DNA from 2 places in the Nocardiopsis sp. MT53 genome. Region 1 is predicted to be linked to the other one. Evidence: predicted binding sites of a transcription regulator. Region 1 holds the regulator's gene; the other holds the start of a gene.
The links. The regulator LexA, encoded in region 1, represses DNA repair genes until DNA is damaged. The targets are predictions, from matches to a motif close to TCGAACANNTGTTCGA.
Positions count from the first base shown of each region.

Region 2: a site for LexA is predicted at 3,923-3,938, ahead of recA (recombinase RecA). Genes of this name have one in related genera too.

Region 1 covers NZ_CP080599.1:3,978,038-3,986,831, reverse strand. The annotation lists gene K1J57_RS17815 (hypothetical protein) at 44-361, opposite strand; gene K1J57_RS17810 (vitamin B12-dependent ribonucleotide reductase) at 411-4,493, opposite strand; gene nrdR (transcriptional regulator NrdR) at 4,586-5,074, opposite strand; gene lexA (transcriptional repressor LexA) at 5,616-6,341, shown strand; gene K1J57_RS17795 (S9 family peptidase) at 6,556-7,632, shown strand; gene K1J57_RS17790 (hypothetical protein) at 7,690-8,349, opposite strand; gene K1J57_RS17785 (hypothetical protein) at 8,349-8,794, opposite strand, start outside.
Region 2 covers NZ_CP080599.1:322,155-330,948, reverse strand. The annotation lists gene K1J57_RS01410 (DEAD/DEAH box helicase) at 1-3,587, opposite strand, end outside; gene K1J57_RS01405 (DUF3046 domain-containing protein) at 3,682-3,876, shown strand; gene recA (recombinase RecA) at 4,048-5,208, shown strand; gene K1J57_RS01395 (regulatory protein RecX) at 5,201-5,758, shown strand; partial or broken gene K1J57_RS34115 (histidine phosphatase family protein) at 5,755-5,958, shown strand; gene K1J57_RS33265 (glyoxalase superfamily protein) at 6,034-6,366, shown strand; gene K1J57_RS01385 (prolyl oligopeptidase family serine peptidase) at 6,371-8,473, opposite strand; gene K1J57_RS01380 (amino acid ABC transporter permease) at 8,658-8,794, opposite strand, start outside.

The sequences.
Region 1 (8,794 bases):
CCCGTTCACGCCCGGGGAGTTCGCCGGGCTGCACTGCGCGGGCTCAGACGGACCAGAGGGCACCGCGGCGGTGGCGGCCGGAAGGCCACACGACCTCCTCGGCCGCGTCCGGGACGAGGTGCCCGTCGGCGGTGACCGCGCGTCGGGTCAGGCCGACGGCCCGGCGGGCGCGGCAGCGCTCACGCCGTTCGGCGACGGCCGCCTCCGCACCCAGGGAGCCGTCCCGGACGAGGACCCGGGCGAGTTCGTGGACCCGCACCCGGCGGACCACGCGTTCCGGGGGACGGCCGCGGGCGTACCGCAGGCCGACCAGCGGCCTGCCCTCCCGGTGGATCCGCGCGTGGTGGGCGGTGCGCGCCATGGGTGCTCCCTCCGCTCGCCGTGAGCGTAGCGGAGGGGGCACCCCGGGTTCAGCTGCAGCCGCTGGTGGAGCCGCAGCCCTCGCAGACGTAGCAGCTCCCCGCCGGGCGCATCTTGGTCCCGCAGGTGACGCACAGCGGGGCGTCGGCGACGAACCCCTGCGCGCGCTCGACCACCTCCGTGGTGGAGTGCGCGTCGTCCGCCCGCGCGGACGGCGCGACCCGCGGCTCCCGCTCGCCGGTCGGCGCCGACTGGGCGTAGGACTCCACCTGCGCCGCGACCTGCGCCGGGTCCTCCCCCGCCAGCTGCGCCTGCCGCTCGGCCGCGGAGAACACCCCCAGGGCCGCCCGCTCCTCGTAGGGCAGGTGGTCCAGCGCCAGGCGGCGGAAGATGTAGTCCATCACCGACTGCGCCATGCGGATGTCGGGGTCGTCGGTCATCCCGGCGGGATCGAACCGCATGTTGGTGAACTTCTCCACGTACGTGTCCAGGGGGACCCCGTACTGCAGGGCGATGGAGATCGCGATCGAGAACGCGTCCATGACCCCGGCCAGGGTGGACCCCTGCTTGCCGAGCTTCATGAACACCTCGCCCAGCCCGTCGTCGGGGTAGGACCCCGCGGTGATGTACCCCTCGGCCCCGCCCACCGAGAACGACGTGGTCTCGCTGGGGCGCTTCTTGGGCAGCCGCCGCCGCACCGGCCGCGCGGGCGCCTCGGCCTCCTGCGGCTCCTTCTTCGCGGTGGACAGGGGCTGCCCGACCTTGCAGTTGTCCCGGTAGACGGCGAGTGCCTTCAGGCCGAGCTTCCAGCCCTGGAAGTAGATGTGCTCGAAGTCCTCGACGGTGGCCTCCTCCGGCACGTTCACCGTCTTGGAGATCGCCCCGGACAGGAACGGCTGCACGGCGGCCATCATGCGCACGTGGCCCATGGGCTCGATGAACCGGCGGCCCATGGCGCAGTCGAAGACCGGGTAGTGCTCCTCGCGCAGGCCGGGGGCGTCGACCACGTGGCCCTGCTCGGCGATGTACTCGACGATCGCCTCGACCTGCTCGGGCTGGTACCCGAGGTGCTCCAGGGCCCGCGACACCGAGCGGTTGACGATCTGCATGGACCCGCCGCCGACCAGTTTCTTGAACTTCACCAGCGAGAAGTCCGGCTCGATCCCCGTCGTGTCGCAGTCCATCATGAACCCGATGGTGTTGTGGCTGACGAGCCCGTTGGCCACATAGGTGACATTGTCGGGGACCGAGAGGTCGTAGGTGGGCTGCACGCCCCCGTCCTCGTTGGCCGCCACCCGCTCGAAGAGGTACCCGAGGGCGCGCCCCAGGCGGGCGTCCGGCGTCCCGGCGTGGACCAGCGAGGCGGTGCGGCGGGGCACACCCGCGTACTTGCGCAGGGCCTGCAGGACGTCGCCGCGGAGCGGGTGCCCCGGCGGGACCAGGTCGTCCCAGACCGCACGCGGCAGCACGATCCGGTCCCGCTTCGGCGCGCGGTCCGGTTCCAGGTCCGCCACGAGCCGGTTCTTGCGGTCGCCCATGAAGCCGACCGCCTCGTCGAAGCGCAGGGCGTGGTCGAGGTTGCGCAGCCGGAGGATGTACAGGTCCCCGCCCAGGCCGCTGCGGGTCGTCCGAGTGGTGGTCGCCATGCCCAGGGCCAGCAGCAGGGTGCGCACCTCCCCGGCGAAGGCGTCGTGTGCGGTGGACAGGCTCGGGACCCCTTCGAGCACTGTGCCATCGGCCTCGAAGAGGCCCCGCAGGAAGGCCGCGTACACGGCGGGATCGTTGGCCTCCAGGACCGCCGAGGGCACCCGGGGCGTCCACCCCTTGCCCGTGTGGTCCTGTCCGGGCGATCCCTTGGCGAACCCGGCCGCCTTCCACCACCGGGCCAGCCGGACCGAGGAGAGCAGGACCTCCAGGTAGCCCTGCCTGCGCGTCACCTTCGGGACCAGCCCGAAGCAGCCTTTGGCCAGGACGGCCAGGCGTTCGGCGACGTCCTCGTCGGTGTCGGCGACGCAGAGCCGGATCCCCTCGGCGTGCAGGCTGCCGTCCCCCATGAAGTAGCCGACGAGTTCGGCCAGCTCCTCATCGACCGTGTCGGGGACGGTGACCCCCCGGTCGCCCGTGTAGTAGGCCTGGTCCAGGACCGGCAGCGCCACGTTCCGCGGGACGCCGACGAGGGTCCCCATCTGCAGCGGGACGAGGTCGCCCTCGGAGATGTCCGCGAAGCGCTTCCACCTCCAGGCCCCGTCCGCGTCCACCACCTTGATCCGGTGGGTGTGCGTTCCCTGGAGCCGGTAGCCGCCCTCGGTGACGATGCGGCGGGTGGGCGCCTCGCCGTTGACGTAGAACTTCGTGGCCCGCCTCGGTCCCTCGTCCGTGGAGACGGTGGCGGACAGGTCCTGCCAGCGGGGGCCGTGCACATCGCCCAGCTCGGTCAGCCGGGTCAGCCCCCGGTCGGTGGTGACCAGGGTGTCCCCGGTCAGGCACCCCGTGGGCGCGAGGAGGCTCGCCTGGGCGTTGCGCCAGCCGTGGCGTTCTCCGGTCTCCAGGCAGTCGGCCCAGGCGCGGGTGGCGGCGGCGTGGATCGGCTCCTCCAGGGCGCCGACGGTGCGCAGGGCGCCGTTGGCGGCGGCGTGCTTGCGCATGACGCGGATGTGGGACGCCTCGTTGCGCCGGTAGCCCTCGTAGGGGCCCACCGCACCGGCCAGCTCGGCGCTGCGCCGGTAGGCGACGCCGGTCATCAGCGAGGTGATCGCGGCGGCGACGGCGCGCCCGCCCTCGGAGTCGTAGGCGTGGCCGGTGGCCATGAGCAGGGCGCCGAGGTTGGCGTAGCCGATGCCGAGCTGGCGGTAGGCGCGGGTGGTCTCGGCGATCTTCTCTGTGGGGAAGTCGGCGAACGTGATGGAGATGTCCATCGCGGTGATGACCAGCTCCGTCAGCCGGGTGAACCCCTCCACGTCGAACGTGCCGTCCTCGCGCAGGAACGCGAGCAGGTTGATCGACGCCAGGTTGCAGGACGAATCGTCCAAATGGAGGTATTCCGAGCACGGGTTGCTGGCGGTGATACGTCCGGACTCGGGGGTGGTGTGCCAGTCCTGGATGGTGTCGTCGTACTGGACGCCCGGGTCGGCGCACTCCCAGGCGGCCTCGGCCATGCGGTGGAACAGGGCCTTGGCGTCGACCTCGTCGACGACCTCGCCGGTGGTGCGGGCGACCAGGCCGAAGCGCCCGCCGTCCTCGACGGCGCGCATGAACGCGTCGGAGACCCGCACCGAGTTGTTGGCGTTCTGGTACTGGACGCTGGCCATGTCGGCGCCGCCCAGGTCCATGTCGAACCCGGCGTCGCGCAATGCCCGGATCTTGCGCTCCTCGTGCGCCTTGGTGTCGATGAACTCCCCGATGTCGGGGTGGTCGACGTCGAGCACCACCATCTTGGCGGCCCGCCGGGTGGCCCCGCCGGACTTGATGGTGCCCGCGGAGGCGTCGGCGCCGCGCATGAACGACACGGGCCCCGAGGCGCTGCCCCCGGAGGAGAGCAGTTCTCTGCTGGAGCGGATCCGGGAGAGGTTGACCCCCGCCCCCGAGCCGCCCTTGAAGATGATCCCCTCCTCCTTGTACCAGTCGAGGATCGACTCCATGGTGTCGTCGACCGACAGGATGAAGCAGGCGCTCACCTGGGCCTTCGCGCGGGTTCCGACGTTGAACCACACGGGTGAGTTGAAGCTGAAGAGCTGGTGGGCGAGCGCGTACTTGAGTTCGTGGTCGAAGACCTCGGCGTCGGCCTCGCCGGCGAAGTACCCGTGCTCGCGGCCGGTGCGGGTGTAGACGCCGACGACCCGGTCGATGAGCTGTTTGAGGCTCCACTCCCGTTCCGGGGTGCCGAGCGCGCCCCGGAAGTATTTCCCGGCGACGATCTGTGTGGCGTTCATCGACCAGGTCGAGGGGAACTCGACCCCGCGCTGTTCGAAGTTCACCGTTCCGTCGCGCCAGTTCGTCATGACGACGTCCCGGCGCTCCCATTCCAGGGTGTCGTAGGGATGAACGCCTTCGGTGGTGAAGATCCGCGGGATCTTCAGCCCCTTGCGCCTCCCCTTGCCCTTGCGTCCCGTCGATCCGCTGGTGGTTTCCGTCATGGCGGAGTCCCCCGAAGATAGGGCGCGGGCGCGGCCCGCGCGCGGAACCGTTGCTCGGGGGCGTTCCCTCGGCGCCCCCGGGGAGCGGTGCGTCAGGCCGTGGTGTCGGCCTCTTCCTTGGCCCGGGCCTCGGCCTCGCGGTCGCTGCGCAGGCTGGCGATCTCGGCCTCGAAGTCGGCGAGGCTCTCGAAACCGCGGTAGACACTGGCGAAGTGCAGGTAGGCGACCTCGTCGAGGTCGCGCATGGGGCCCAGGATGGCCAGGCCGATCTCGTGGGCCGGGACCTCCGCGACGCCTCGGCCGCGGATCTCCTCCTCGACCTGCTGGCCGAGCTTGGCCAGCGCGTCCTCGGAGACCGGGCGGCCCTGGCAGGCCCGGCGGACCCCGGCGATGATCTTGGTCCGGCTGAAGGGCTCGGTGACGCCGGAGCGCTTGGCGACCATCAGCAGGACGGTCTCCTGTGTGGTGAAACGGCGTTCGCAGGCAGGACAGGAACGGCGGCGGCGGATGGCCGCGCCGTCGTCGGTGGACCTGCTGTCGATCACCCGGGTGTCCGGATGGCGGCAGAACGGACAGTGCATCCCGGCTCACCTGCTTCCCTCGCCGAACTGACAACCCTGGGTCTACTTAACCACAACTCCTGGGCCGACGCCTCAAACAGCGACACCAGATGTTGTGGTCGAACCTAGTCGGAGGGTCGGACGAACCGCAACTTTCGCGCGCCCCGCGTGTCACAGCCGCGCGCCGCCCAGGATATCGCCGCGAATCCCCTTCCACGGCGCGGCTCGGGGTTTTCGGTCGACCCCTTGCCCGGGGGTGATCCGCCCCGCATCCCCCCGTTCTCGAACCCGACGGCACATCTTCCGCCATTCCGGGGGCGACGCGACGTGAACACGTGTACACACGTAAGTGAGGCCGGAAAAGCGCCGCGGAAAATCCTCTCGGCAATTGTCCACAGGCCTCGAACGCTTGTTTGATATCACCGTGCGCAACGACTAACGTTGGCCTTGATTTCACGCCGGTTTCGCCATCACGTGGACACAGGGTCCGGAGCGGTCGCAGACCGGTGGTGGCCAGTCGTGCAAGCAGGCCCTGACCGAACCGATGCCGAGGAGGCCGGCCGTGCCGGAGGAGAATCCCGGACCCCTGGATTCCGCAACCACCACCGTTCTCGCGCCCGTGGGCGAGGCGGGCGCGCCCGAGGAGGCGCCCAAGCTCACCGCCCGCCAGCAGAGCGTCCTGAACTGTATCCAGCGGTACCTGCGCGAGCGCGGCTACCCGCCGTCGATCAGGGAGATCGGGGAGTCGGTCGGCCTGTCCAGCCCCTCCAGCGTCGCGCACCAGCTCAAGGTGCTCCAGCGCAAGGGCTACCTGTACCGCGACCAGAACCGGCCGCGGGCCGTGGAGCTGCGCCAGCCGGGCCGCCCCGGGGTGCGCGCGCTGGTCGCCGCCGAGGAGTCCGACCCGGCGCACGCCGCCCGGGTGCCCCTGGTGGGGCGGATCGCCGCGGGCGGCCCGATCCTGGCCGAGGAGTCGGTGGAGGACGTGCTGTCGCTGCCGCGGCAGCTGGTCGGCGAGGGCCGGCTGTTCATGCTCACCGTGGTCGGCGACTCGATGACCGACGCCGCCATCACCGACGGGGACATGGTGGTGGTCCGCCAGCAGCCGGACGCCGAGAACGGGGACATCGTCGCGGCGCTGCTGGACGAGGAGGCCACGGTCAAGGTGCTGCGCCGCACCGAGGACGGGCACGTGTGGCTGATGCCGCGCAACGACGCCTACGAGCCGATCAACGGCGACGCGGCCACCATCCTGGGCAAGGTCGTCACCGTGATGCGCCGGGTCTGAGCGATACGCCCCCGGTCGCCCCCCGGCCGGTCCGCCCCGCCGGGCGGGACCGGGCGCGGGTCCGCGGGCGGTACGGGACATGTCGCACCCGTGCGGGGCCACGGGTGCGACCGGCGGGCCGCCGCGGCGGCCGGTGGCCGTCCCGGACACCGGTGGCGGCCCCCGCCGCTCCGGGCCGCCCGGGGCGTCGGGCGTCCTCCCGGGCGCCTAGGCTATGGGGGTGTTCGCTTCCCTCGTCTTCCCGCGTGCCCGAGGGCGCGCCGTGGCGGTCGCCGCGGCCGCGGCCCTGCTGTCGACCTCCGCCTGCGCTCCGGCCGGGGAGGAGGCCGCCCCGCCGCCCGGGGTGGCGGGTTCCGAGCGTGAGCTGAGCTTCACCGTGGACGGGATCGAGGTGTTCGCCACCCTCACCCTGCCCGCGGACACGTCCGGCCCGGTCCCGGGCGCGCTGATCGTCTCGGGCAGCGGCCCCACCGACCGCGACGGCAACGCCGACATGCGCCCCGACGCGAACACCAACCTCAACTTCGCCCGCCTCCTGGCCGATTCGGGGGTGGCCTCCCTGCGCTACGACAAGCTCGGCAGCGGCGAGACCGGACTGGGCGGCCTCGACCCGGAGGCCCCGGTGGACCCGGACGTGTTCGACGCCCAGATGGCCGCTGCCTACGAGGCGCTGGTGGGGCAGAGCGAGGTGGACCCGGCCCGCACCGCGGTGGTCGGACACAGCGAGGGCTCCCTCTACGCGCTGCGCGCCCACACCCTGGTGGACGCCGCGCCGGCCCTGGTGCTGGCCGCACCGGTGGGCGACCGCTACCTGGACGTGCTGGACCGCCAGCTCACCGAGCAGGTGCGCGCGGTCGAGGCGGCTGGGCAGCTCACCGAGACGGAGGCGGTGACCATGCTCTCCGACGCCCGCGCCGGGCGGGCCGCGGTGCGCGGCGGCCGGGAGGTCCCCGACGACCTCACCGGCGTCGTCGGCACCCTGTACTCGCCGCAGAACGCCGGGTTCCTGGCCCGGATGGACCGGATGGACCCGGTGGAGCTGGCCGCGGAACTGCCCGAGGACACCCCGGTCCTGGTGCTGTGGGGCGAGGCCGACGCCCAGGTCACCGGCGAGGAGGTGGACCGGCTGATGACCGGCCTGCCCCGGGCCGAGCGGGTGGACATCCCCGACGCCGACCACATCTTCCGCGTCTACGAGGACGGGCCGGGGGCGACGGTGCTGGACGCCGAGCGCCCCTTCGCCCCGCAGGTCGCCCCGGCGCTGGCGGAGTTCGTCGACACCGCCTGGTGACCGGCGGGCCGCGGTGACGGCGCGTCCGTCACCGCGGCCCGACCCGCCGGGGCGGGGTCAGTCGTCCTCGGTGGTGATCTCCTCGGGAAGGGCGTCCACGGTGGCGCGGGCGATCTCCTCGGCGCCGGCGGAGAGGCGCTCCTCGTCGGCGGGTTCGCGGCCGTCGTACCCGGCGGCGGCCGAGTAGCAGGTCTCCAGGTAGAGGTTGGACACCCGCACCGCCACGCAGGAGGTGGTGTAACCGGTCTCGTCGAGCCAGGTCACCGCCTCCTCCCCCAGGTCGTCGACCGGGGAGGTGCTCTGGGCCCCGGTGGTCTCGGCGAAGTTCTCCCGCGCGGTGACCACCCCGCCCGGGTTGGGCGCGGCCACCATGACGAGGGTGGCGGTGGCGGGGACGGAGTCGCCGTCGCCGCCGGGTGTGGCCCAGCGGCACTGCCAGCCCTGGCCGAAGGGGTCGGCTGCGCCGCCGACGGGCTCCTCCAGGGCGAGCTCGCGCTCGGGCACCCGGGCGTCCAGGGCCTCGGTCTCACCGACCTCGCAGCCGGGGGCCGCGTCGTACACGCCGGTCTCGGGGTCCTCGCGGGTCAGCACGTACCAGGCGGCGCCGCCCGCGGCGGAGAGCAGCAGGAGGGCGAGGGCGACCACACCGGCGGTGGCGCAGCCCCGGCTCTGCGGCTGGCTGGAGGGCACGGTCTCGGGCGGCTGCCCGGGGGGCATCACAGGGAGGCTCCGATCCGTTCGGCGAAGGCGACCGCGGTGGCCCGGCCCTCGTCGGGGGAGACGGGTTCGCCGCCGGTGACGGCCGTGTAGGAGACCCGGACCAGCAGGTTGTCGGCCCAGAAGGCGAGCTCGGTGTCGCCGGAGCCGCCGCGCCACACCAGGCCCCGGCCGGTGGACAGGTCCACGGTCTCGGCGGCGTCGGGGGCCAGCGCGGTGGCGGCCGCGCTCACCCGGTCCTCGCCGGAGACGGGCTCCTCGGCGGTGGAGTCCGTGAACAGGGCGGAGTACTCCACCCGCAGGACGCCCTGGCGGGGGGTGTCGGAGGTCCCGGCGGAGGTCCACCGGCACACGGTGCCCTCACCGCCGGTGAGCGGCCCGCGCTCGGCGAGGTCGCGGACCGCGCCGGGCAGGTGCTCGTCGAGCAGTTCTCCGAGGTCGCCGC
Region 2 (8,794 bases), 3.5 Mb from region 1:
TCGACCGGCTCCACCTCCGCCCGCAGCCGGGCGATCGACCCCCGCCGCAGGCGGCGCAGCACGTCGGCGTCGCACCACTCCGTCCCGGTGCCCCCGGGGCGGAACCCGCCCCGCGAGACCCGCCCCTCCCGGGCCAGCACCCGCAGCATCCCGGCGACGGCCTCCTCGCCCAGGCCCAGCCGGGCGGCGGCCGCGGCGGTGGTGAACGGCCCGTGCGTGCGCGCGTACCTGGAGACCAGGTCGCGCACCGGATCGGCCGCGGGCTCCAGCAGCGCCCGCGGGACCCCCGGGGCCGCCGGCACCCCCAGCGCGTCCCGCAGCCGCGCGACGTCCTCCACCGCGCACCACCGCTCCACCGGCCCGCCCCCGTCCGGGGCGGGCGCCGCCGGGCCGGGCCCGGCCGCGTCGCCCCCGGCGGGCGCGGGCGGCTCCACGGCGCCGGGCAGCGGCATCCGCACCGCGCGGCCCTCCTCCTCCAGGGCGGCCAGCCACTCCGCGCGCACGCCCCGGGCGGCGGCCTCCGCCGTCGTCAGCGGCCCCAGCTCCCGCAGCAGGTCGGCCGCGGCCTCCCCGTCGCGCACCGGGGCGGCGGTGCGCTGGAGCAGGCCGTCCACCTCCGCCACCACCCCCGGGTCCAGCAGGTCCCGCAGGTCGGTGCGGCCCAGCAGGTCCGACAGCAGCGACGGGTCCAGGGCCAGAGCCCCGGCGCGCGCCTCGGCGGCCGGGGCGTCCCCCTCGTACAGGAACGCCGCCGTGTACTCCATCAGCAGCGACCGGGCGAACGGCGAGGCCCGGTCGGTCTCCACCTCCACCACGCGCACGTCGCGCGAGCGCACCCCGCGCAGCACCTCCACCAGCGCGGGCACGTCGAACAGGTCCTGCAGGCACTCGCGCGCCGTCTCCAGCACGATCGGGAACGACCCGTAGCGGCCCGCCACCGACAGCAGGTGCGAGGCGCGCAGCCGCTGCTGCCACAGCGGCATCCGCCGGTCCGGCCGCTGCCGCGGCAGCAGCAGCGCCCGGGCCGCGCACTCGCGGAACCGGGACGCGAACAGCGCCGACCCGGTCAGCTCGTCGGTGACCACCGCCTCCACGGTCTCGGGGTCCACCGCCACCAGCTCGGCCAGCACCCCCGGTTCGTCCAGGCCGCCCACGGTGTCGGGCAGGTTCAGCACGATCCCGTCGTCCCCGTGCAGCACCCGGCTCTCCACCCCGTACCGCTCCCGGATCCGCGCGGCGACGGCCAGCGCCCAGGGGGCGTGCACGCGGTCGCCCAGCGGCGAGTGGACCACCACCCGCCGGTCGCCCACCTGGTCGCGGAACCGCTCGATGACCACCGTGCGGTCGTCGGGGACGTGACCGGTCGCGTCCCGCTGCTCGCCGACGTAGGCCGCCAGGTTGCGGGCCGCCCACGGGTCCAGCCCCGCGAACTCCGCCGCCGCCTCCCGCGGCGCCTCGCCCAGCCTGCGCACCGCCGCGCCGATGGCCCGGCCCAGTTCCACCGGGCGGCCCTGGGCATCGGCCTTCCAGAACGGCATCCGGCCCGGCCGGCCCGGGGCCGGGGAGACCAGCACCCGGTCGGCGGTGATCCCCTCGATCCTCCAGGTGGTGGAGCCCAGGACGAACACGTCGCCCACCCGGGACTCGTACACCATCTCCTCGTCCAGCTCCCCGACCCGGGTCGGGCCCACCCGTCGCCCTCCACCACCCTCAACGGACGCCTTCGGCGCGGTCCCTCCTTCTCGTCGCCCTCCACCACCCTCAACGGACGCCTTCGGCGCGGTCCCTCCTTCTCGTCGCCCTCCACCACCCTCAACGGACGCCTTCGGCGCGGTCCCGTCCTGTTCCGCGCCCTCCGCGCCGGCCAGGTGCACCGTGTACATGCCCCGGTCGGGGATGGTGCCCCCGGCGACCACCGCCAGCCGCTGGGCGTCGGGCCGGGCCCGCAGGACGCCCTCCCGGCGGTCCCACACCAGGCGGGGCCGCAGCTCGGCGAACTCGTCGGAGGGGTAGCGGCCCGACAGCATGTCCAGGACCGACTCCAGCACGCTGTCGGCCAGGTCGGAGAACGGGGCGGCCCGCCGCACCACCGCGGCCAGCTCCGCCACCGGCCACTCGTCCATCGCGACCATCGCGACGATCTGCTGGGCCAGCACGTCCAGCGGCGACCGGGGCATGCGCAGCGGTTCGATGTCGCCCGCGCGCATCCGCTCCACCGCCACCGCCGTCGTGAGCAGGTCGCCCCGGAACGCCGGGAGGAACACCCCGCGCGAGGTACCGCCCACCTGGTGCCCGGCCCGCCCCACCCGCTGGAGCCCGGACGCCACCGACGGGGGCGCGGCCACCTGCACCACCAGGTCCACCGCGCCCATGTCCACACCCAGCTCCAGGCTGGAGGTGGCCACCACGCAGCGCAGCCGCCCCGCCTTGAGGTCGTCCTCGACCACCGCCCGTTCGGCCTTGGACATCGACCCGTGGTGGGTGCGGGCGATGACCGGCGCGGCGCCCCGGCTGCTCCCGGACTGGGCGATGACGAGCGCGGGCACCTCCGCGGGCGGCAGGTCGGCGCCGTGGCGCTCGGCGTACAGGTCGTTGAGGCGGGCGCACAGCCGCTCCGCGGTCCGCCGGCCGTTGGTGAACACGATGGTGGACCGGTGCTCCTCCACCAGGTCCAGCACCCGGCGCTCCAGGTGCGGCCACAGCGAGCCGGCGCCGGCCGGGGGACCCGCGGCCGGAGGGGCGCCCGCGGGGGAGGCGTCCGCCGGGACCGGGGGACCGGGGGCCTTCGGCGGCTCCACCTCCGCGCCGGTCTCCTCCGGGTCCCCGGGACCCAGGGCCCGGGGCGGCGGGGGCAGGTGGGGCTCCTCCATGTCGAACACCGGCACCGCCACGCTCAGGTCCAGGTGCGGCGCGTCCGGCGGCGCCACGATCGCGGCGCCGCCCAGGAACTCCGCGACCGTCTCCGCCGGGCGCACCGTCGCCGACAGGCCGATCCGCAGGGTGCGCCGGTCCACCAGCTCCTCCAGCCGCTCCAGGCTCAGGGCCAGGTGGGCGCCGCGCTTGGTGCCCGCCAGGGCGTGCACCTCGTCCACGATCACCGTCTCCACCCCGGCCAGCCCCTCGCGGGCCCGCGAGGTCAGCACCAGGAACAGCGACTCGGGGGTGGTGATGAGGATGTCCGGCGGCCGGGTGGCCATCCGCCGCCGCTCGTCCGCCGGGGTGTCGCCGGTGCGCACGCCCACCGACACCGGGGACACCGGGGCGCCCGACTCCGCGGCGGCCGCCGAGATGCCCGCCAGCGGGACGCGCAGGTTGCGCTCCACGTCCACGGCCAGCGCCTTGAGGGGAGAGACGTACAGCACCCGGCACCGGCGGGCCGGGTCCTCGGGGACCGGGGAGGAGAGCAGGCGGTCCAGCGACCACAGGAACGCCGCCAGCGTCTTGCCCGACCCGGTCGGGGCCACCACGAGGGTGTCCTCCCCGCCCGCGACCGACGCCCAGGCGCCCTCCTGGGCCGGGGTCGGTCCGCCGGGGAAGGCGCGTTCGAACCAGGCCCGGGTGGCGGGCCCGAAGAAGGACGGTGTCATCCGTTCAGTCTGCACCCCGGGGGCGACGATTCCGGGGAGGCGGCCTGTGGACGACGGCCGACACCGGAGCGGGGGATCGACGATACTGGGGCCGATGAGACTGACTGTTTTCTGGCACAACATGTACGAGCAGTTCGGCGAGGCGTACGCGCAGAGCCTGGCCAAGGACTACGTGATCGAGGGGCTGGGCTCGCGCACCGTCGAGGGGGCGCTCGCCGACGGGGTCGCGGCCAAGGAGGTCTGGCGGGCCGTCTGCGACGCGTTCGACCTCCCGGCCGCGGCGCGCTGACCACAGGGGAGAAGAGGGGGGACGCGTTCGCGCGTTCGAACGGAAATCGAACAGGGGTTCGGGTAGGCTGGGTTTTCCACAGGCCGACGCCGGACATCGCGATTGTCGGACCGACCGCGTAGCGTCGTGCGCATCATGAAGAAGAAGGCATCGACCCAACAGGGGTATCCCGTGGCATCTGGAGACCGAGAGAAGGCTCTCGAAACCGCCCTCGCGCAGATCGAGCGGCAGTTCGGCAAGGGCTCCGTCATGCGCCTGGGCGACGACGACCGTCCGCCCATCGAGGCCATCCCCACCGGGGCGATCGCCCTCGACGTGGCGCTGGGCATCGGCGGCATCCCGCGCGGCCGGATCATCGAGGTGTACGGCCCCGAGTCCAGCGGTAAGACCACCGTCGCGCTGCACGCGGTGGCCAACGCGCAGCGGCTGGGCGGCATCGCCGCGTTCGTCGACGCCGAGCACGCGCTGGACCCCGAGTACGCCAAGAAGATCGGCGTCGACACCGACAACCTGCTGCTGTCCCAGCCGGACACCGGCGAGCAGGCGCTGGAGATCGTCGACATGCTGATCCGCTCCGGCGCCGTCTCCATCATCGTCATCGACTCCGTGGCGGCCCTGGTGCCCCGCGCCGAGATCGAGGGCGAGATGGGCGACAGCCACGTCGGCCTGCAGGCCCGGCTCATGTCGCAGGCGCTGCGCAAGATCGCCGGCGCGCTCAACCAGACCGGCACCACCGCGATCTTCATCAACCAGCTCCGCGAGAAGGTCGGCGTGATGTTCGGCTCCCCGGAGACCACCAGCGGTGGCCGGGCGCTGAAGTTCTACTCGTCGGTGCGCCTGGACGTGCGCCGCATCGAGACCCTCAAGGACGGCACCGACGCGGTCGGCAACCGCACCCGCGTCAAGGTCGTCAAGAACAAGGTCGCGCCGCCCTTCAAGCAGGCCGAGTTCGACATCCTGTACGGGGTGGGCGTCTCCCGCGAGGGCAGCCTCATCGACCTGGGCGTGGAGCACGGCATCGTGCGCAAGTCGGGCGCCTGGTACACCTACGACGGCACCCAGCTCGGCCAGGGCAAGGAGAACGCGCGCAACTTCCTGCGCGACAACTCCGACATCGCCAACGAGGTCGAGAAGAAGATCAAGGAGAAGCTGGGCGTCTCCACCGGCGACGACAGCGCCTCGGGTCCGGAGGACCCCAAGGCCGCGGCCGCCGACAAGGCCCCTGCCGACAAGACGGTCCCCGCCGCGGCTCCGGCGGCCGCCGACAAGGCCCCCGCCAAGAAGGCCCCGGCCAAGACCACCACCGTCAAGGCGCCCGCGACGGATGCGTGAGGCCGACACCCCGCCGGACGGCGACGGCCCCGACGCCGCGCCGTCGTCCGGCGGGGAGAAGGCACTGAACAGGGCCCGCACCCTGGCCCTGCGGATGCTCGCGCACAAACCGCGCACCGCCGCGCAGCTGGAGGCCGGCCTGCTCCGCCGCGGCCACGAGGAAGAGGTCGTGGCCGTGGTCATGGAGGAGTGCACGCGGGCCGGACTGGTGGATGACGCCGTCTTCTCCCGCGCCTGGGTGAGCTCGCGCCACCACGGCCGGGGCCTGTCCCGTGCCGCGCTCACCCGTGAGCTGCGCACCCGCGGTGTGGCCGAGGAGACCGTGCGCGACGCGGTCGCCGAACTCGGCGACGAGGAGGAGGCGGCCGCCGCCCGGGCCCTGGCCCGGCGCAGCCTCTCCGGCAGCCGCGGCCGCGAGCGCGAGACCCGCGTCCGCCGCGCCCTGGGCGTCCTGGCCCGCAAGGGCTACGGCGGCGGCCTGTCCTACCGGATCGTCCGCGAGGAACTGGAGGCTGAGGGCCTCGACCTCGACCCGGACTTCCCGGAGTGAGTCTCACCCCGGTGTACGAGACGCACGCCACCACGACCGACAAAGAGGCGGGCACCGCCACGGGGCGGGGACCCGGAGAGCCCTCCCCGCCGGGCCGGGGACAGGCGCGCGAGCTGGGCGCGCGCCGGGGGAATGAGCACTTCGACGCGGTCTTCGCCTCAGACCCGGCCCGTGCGGTCGAGACCGCGCGCCTGGCCTTCCCCGGCCGCCGTCTCCACCGCGACCGGCGGTCGCGGGAGTGCGACCACGGTCGGTTTCGTGACGGAGGAGGCGACATGACCGAGGAGGTCGTCCCGATCCTGCGGGTGGCCGACGCGGAGGCGGCGGCGCGGTGGTACACGCGGCTGGGGTTCGCGTTCGGCTGGGAGCACCGGTTCGAGCCGGGGTTCCCGGCGTTCGTCGAGGTGCGCCGGGGGCGGGTCCGGCTGTTCCTGTCGGAGCACGAAGGAGACGCGCGACCGGACACCCTGGTCTATCTGCGGCTGAACGACATCGACGCCGTGGCCGCCGAGTTCGGCGTCCCGGTGGAGGAGGCGCCGTGGGGCCGCGAGCTGGAGCTGCGCGACCCCGACGGCAACCGGCTGCGCATCGGCGTCCCGACCGACTGAGCGGTCAGGCCTCGGGGGTCCGGGCGGCCGGCCCGGCGACCGGCGCCGCGGCGTCCGGCTCCGGGGCGGGCTCCCCGCCGGGGGCCTCCGCGCCGTCCGGCGGGGCCTGGACTGGCTCGGGTTCGGGCTCCGGTTCGGGTCGCGGGGCGGGCGGCTCGGTGGCGAGCTCCAGCGGCGGCGCGTCCGACGTGAACCCGAACACCCGCGCGTACAGCGCCAGCTCGGCCTCCAGCGACTCCCTGCGCGCCTTCTCCCCGGTGAACCCGTGCGCCTCGCCCTCGAACTCCACCAGCGCGTACGGCACCTTCCGCCCGCCCAGCGCCGTCGCCATGGCGAACGCCTGGTCCGGGGTCACCACCGGGTCGTCCAGGCCCTGGAGCAGCAGCACCGGCACGTCGATCTCCGAGGCCAGGTTGATCGGCGAACGCTCCCGGTAGCGCTCCACGAACCCCGGCAGCAGGCCCACCAGCGTGTCCAGGAACCGCGACTCGAAGTCGTGGGTGGTGCGCACCAGCCCCAGCAGGTCGGTCACCCCGAAGTAGGACACCCCGCAGGCGAACACGTCCCCGGTGACCGCCACCAGCGCCGTGTACCCGCCCGCGCTCGGCCCGCGCACCGCCAGCCGCTCCGGGTCGGCCTCGCCCCGCTCCACCAGGGCCCGGGCCACCGCGGTGACGTCCTCGACGTCCACCACGCCCCACTCCTTGTGCAGGCGCTTGCGGTAGGAGCGCCCGTACCCGGTGGACCCGCCGTAGTTGACGTCCACCACGCCGATGCCCCGGCTGGTGAAGTACGCCTTGAGGGGGTCGAACGCGGTCGTGGCGTGCGACACCGGGCCGCCGTGCACCCACACCGCGTACGGCGCGGGTCCCGCCTCCGTGTGCTCCGGGTGGGTGGGCGGGTAGACGTTGGCGTGCACCGGCGCCCCGTAGCGGCCCGGGAACGTGGCCTTGCGGGGCACCGGCAGGTAGGCGGTGTCGGGGACCGACTCCATCGACCCGCGCAGCACCTCCACCCGCCCGGTGGCCGGGTCCAGCCGGACCAGCGACTGCGGGACGGTCGGCGAGGCCGCCACGCCCACGACGGTGCGCCCGTCGGTGTCGAGCATCGACCACGACGTCAGGTCGGTGTCCACCGGGGCCAGGTCCAGGGTGTCGGGGTCGTACACGCCCGGCGCCATGTCGGCGTCGCCGTGCAGCGCCACCACCTTCCCCGAGTCCAGCACGCAGAACGACCGGTCGCCCAGCCGCCCCGGCGGGGAGTGGAACTCCTCCTCGGCCGGGTACAGCGCGATCGCCGGGCCGGTGAGCCCCACCTGGTACAGGTTCCAGAAGCCCGGCCAGTCCGAGGCCGCGTACAGGGAGGTGTCGTCGATCCACACCGGGGAGACCACCGACTCCTCCGAGGAGCCCTTGAGCGTGTACTCGCCGGTCAGCCCGTCCCCGTCGAACAGGCCCATCCGCAGCTCGGTGCCGTCCCAGGGCATCTTGGGGTGGTTCCACCGCACGTACGCCAGCCTGGTCCCGTCCGGAGAGGGGGTGGGGGAGGCGTAGAAGTCGGCGCCCGAGACGATCTCGCGCACGGCGGACGGGTCGGAGGCGCCCCGGCCCGACAGCGGCACCGACACGATCGACCGCCGCACCGTGCCCTGGGAGTGCTGCTCGCGCACGCACAGGACGCTGCGGCCGTCGGGCCCCAGCGTCGGCTCCGCGTAGCGCAACGCCGCGGGCCCGTCCGGTTCGGGGGTGAGCGGGACCGGCGCGGCGGCGCCGTGCTCCAGCAGGTACAGGCGCTGGTCGGGGGAGTTGACGAAGACGACGCCCATGCGCACCAGCGCCTTGTCGTCGCGCCGGGGCACGGGGCGGAAGGCCCGGCCCCCGTACTCGTGCACGCGGCTGCCCACGCTCCACGGGGCGGCCAGCAGCTCGGTCAGGGTGCCGTCGGCGCCGCGCCGCATGATGGTCCGGCGGCCTTCCTCGGGCCGGCTCTCCTCCCACCACACCTCGTCGCCCACCACGGAGGGGAAGGCGAGGGCGCGCACCCCACGGGCGACGTCGGCGGCGCTGATGGGCGATGGCCAGGAGCCGTGGCTCGACAGTTCAGACATATCCCGCTCAGGATGGGTCGTGGGGTGTATCCGATGACATGTCGACCTTAGTCCTCGCGGGGCCGCGTGTGCAGTCCCGCCGGATCCCGTATCCGTCTTGTGAGGGTCCGCCCGACCCGCCGGGGCGGGAACGCCGACGGCCCCGTCCACGGGGTGGACGGGGCCGTCGAACGGGTGCCGGGGACTAGGGCTTCTCGGGCCCAGCCGTGCCGTCGGGCCCCTCGGCGGGGCCCTCCGCGGCGGCCGCACCGGCGGCCGTCCCGGTGGCGTCGACCGCGGTCGGGGCGCCGCCGGCCGCGGTGGGCCGGGCCGAGGCCCGGC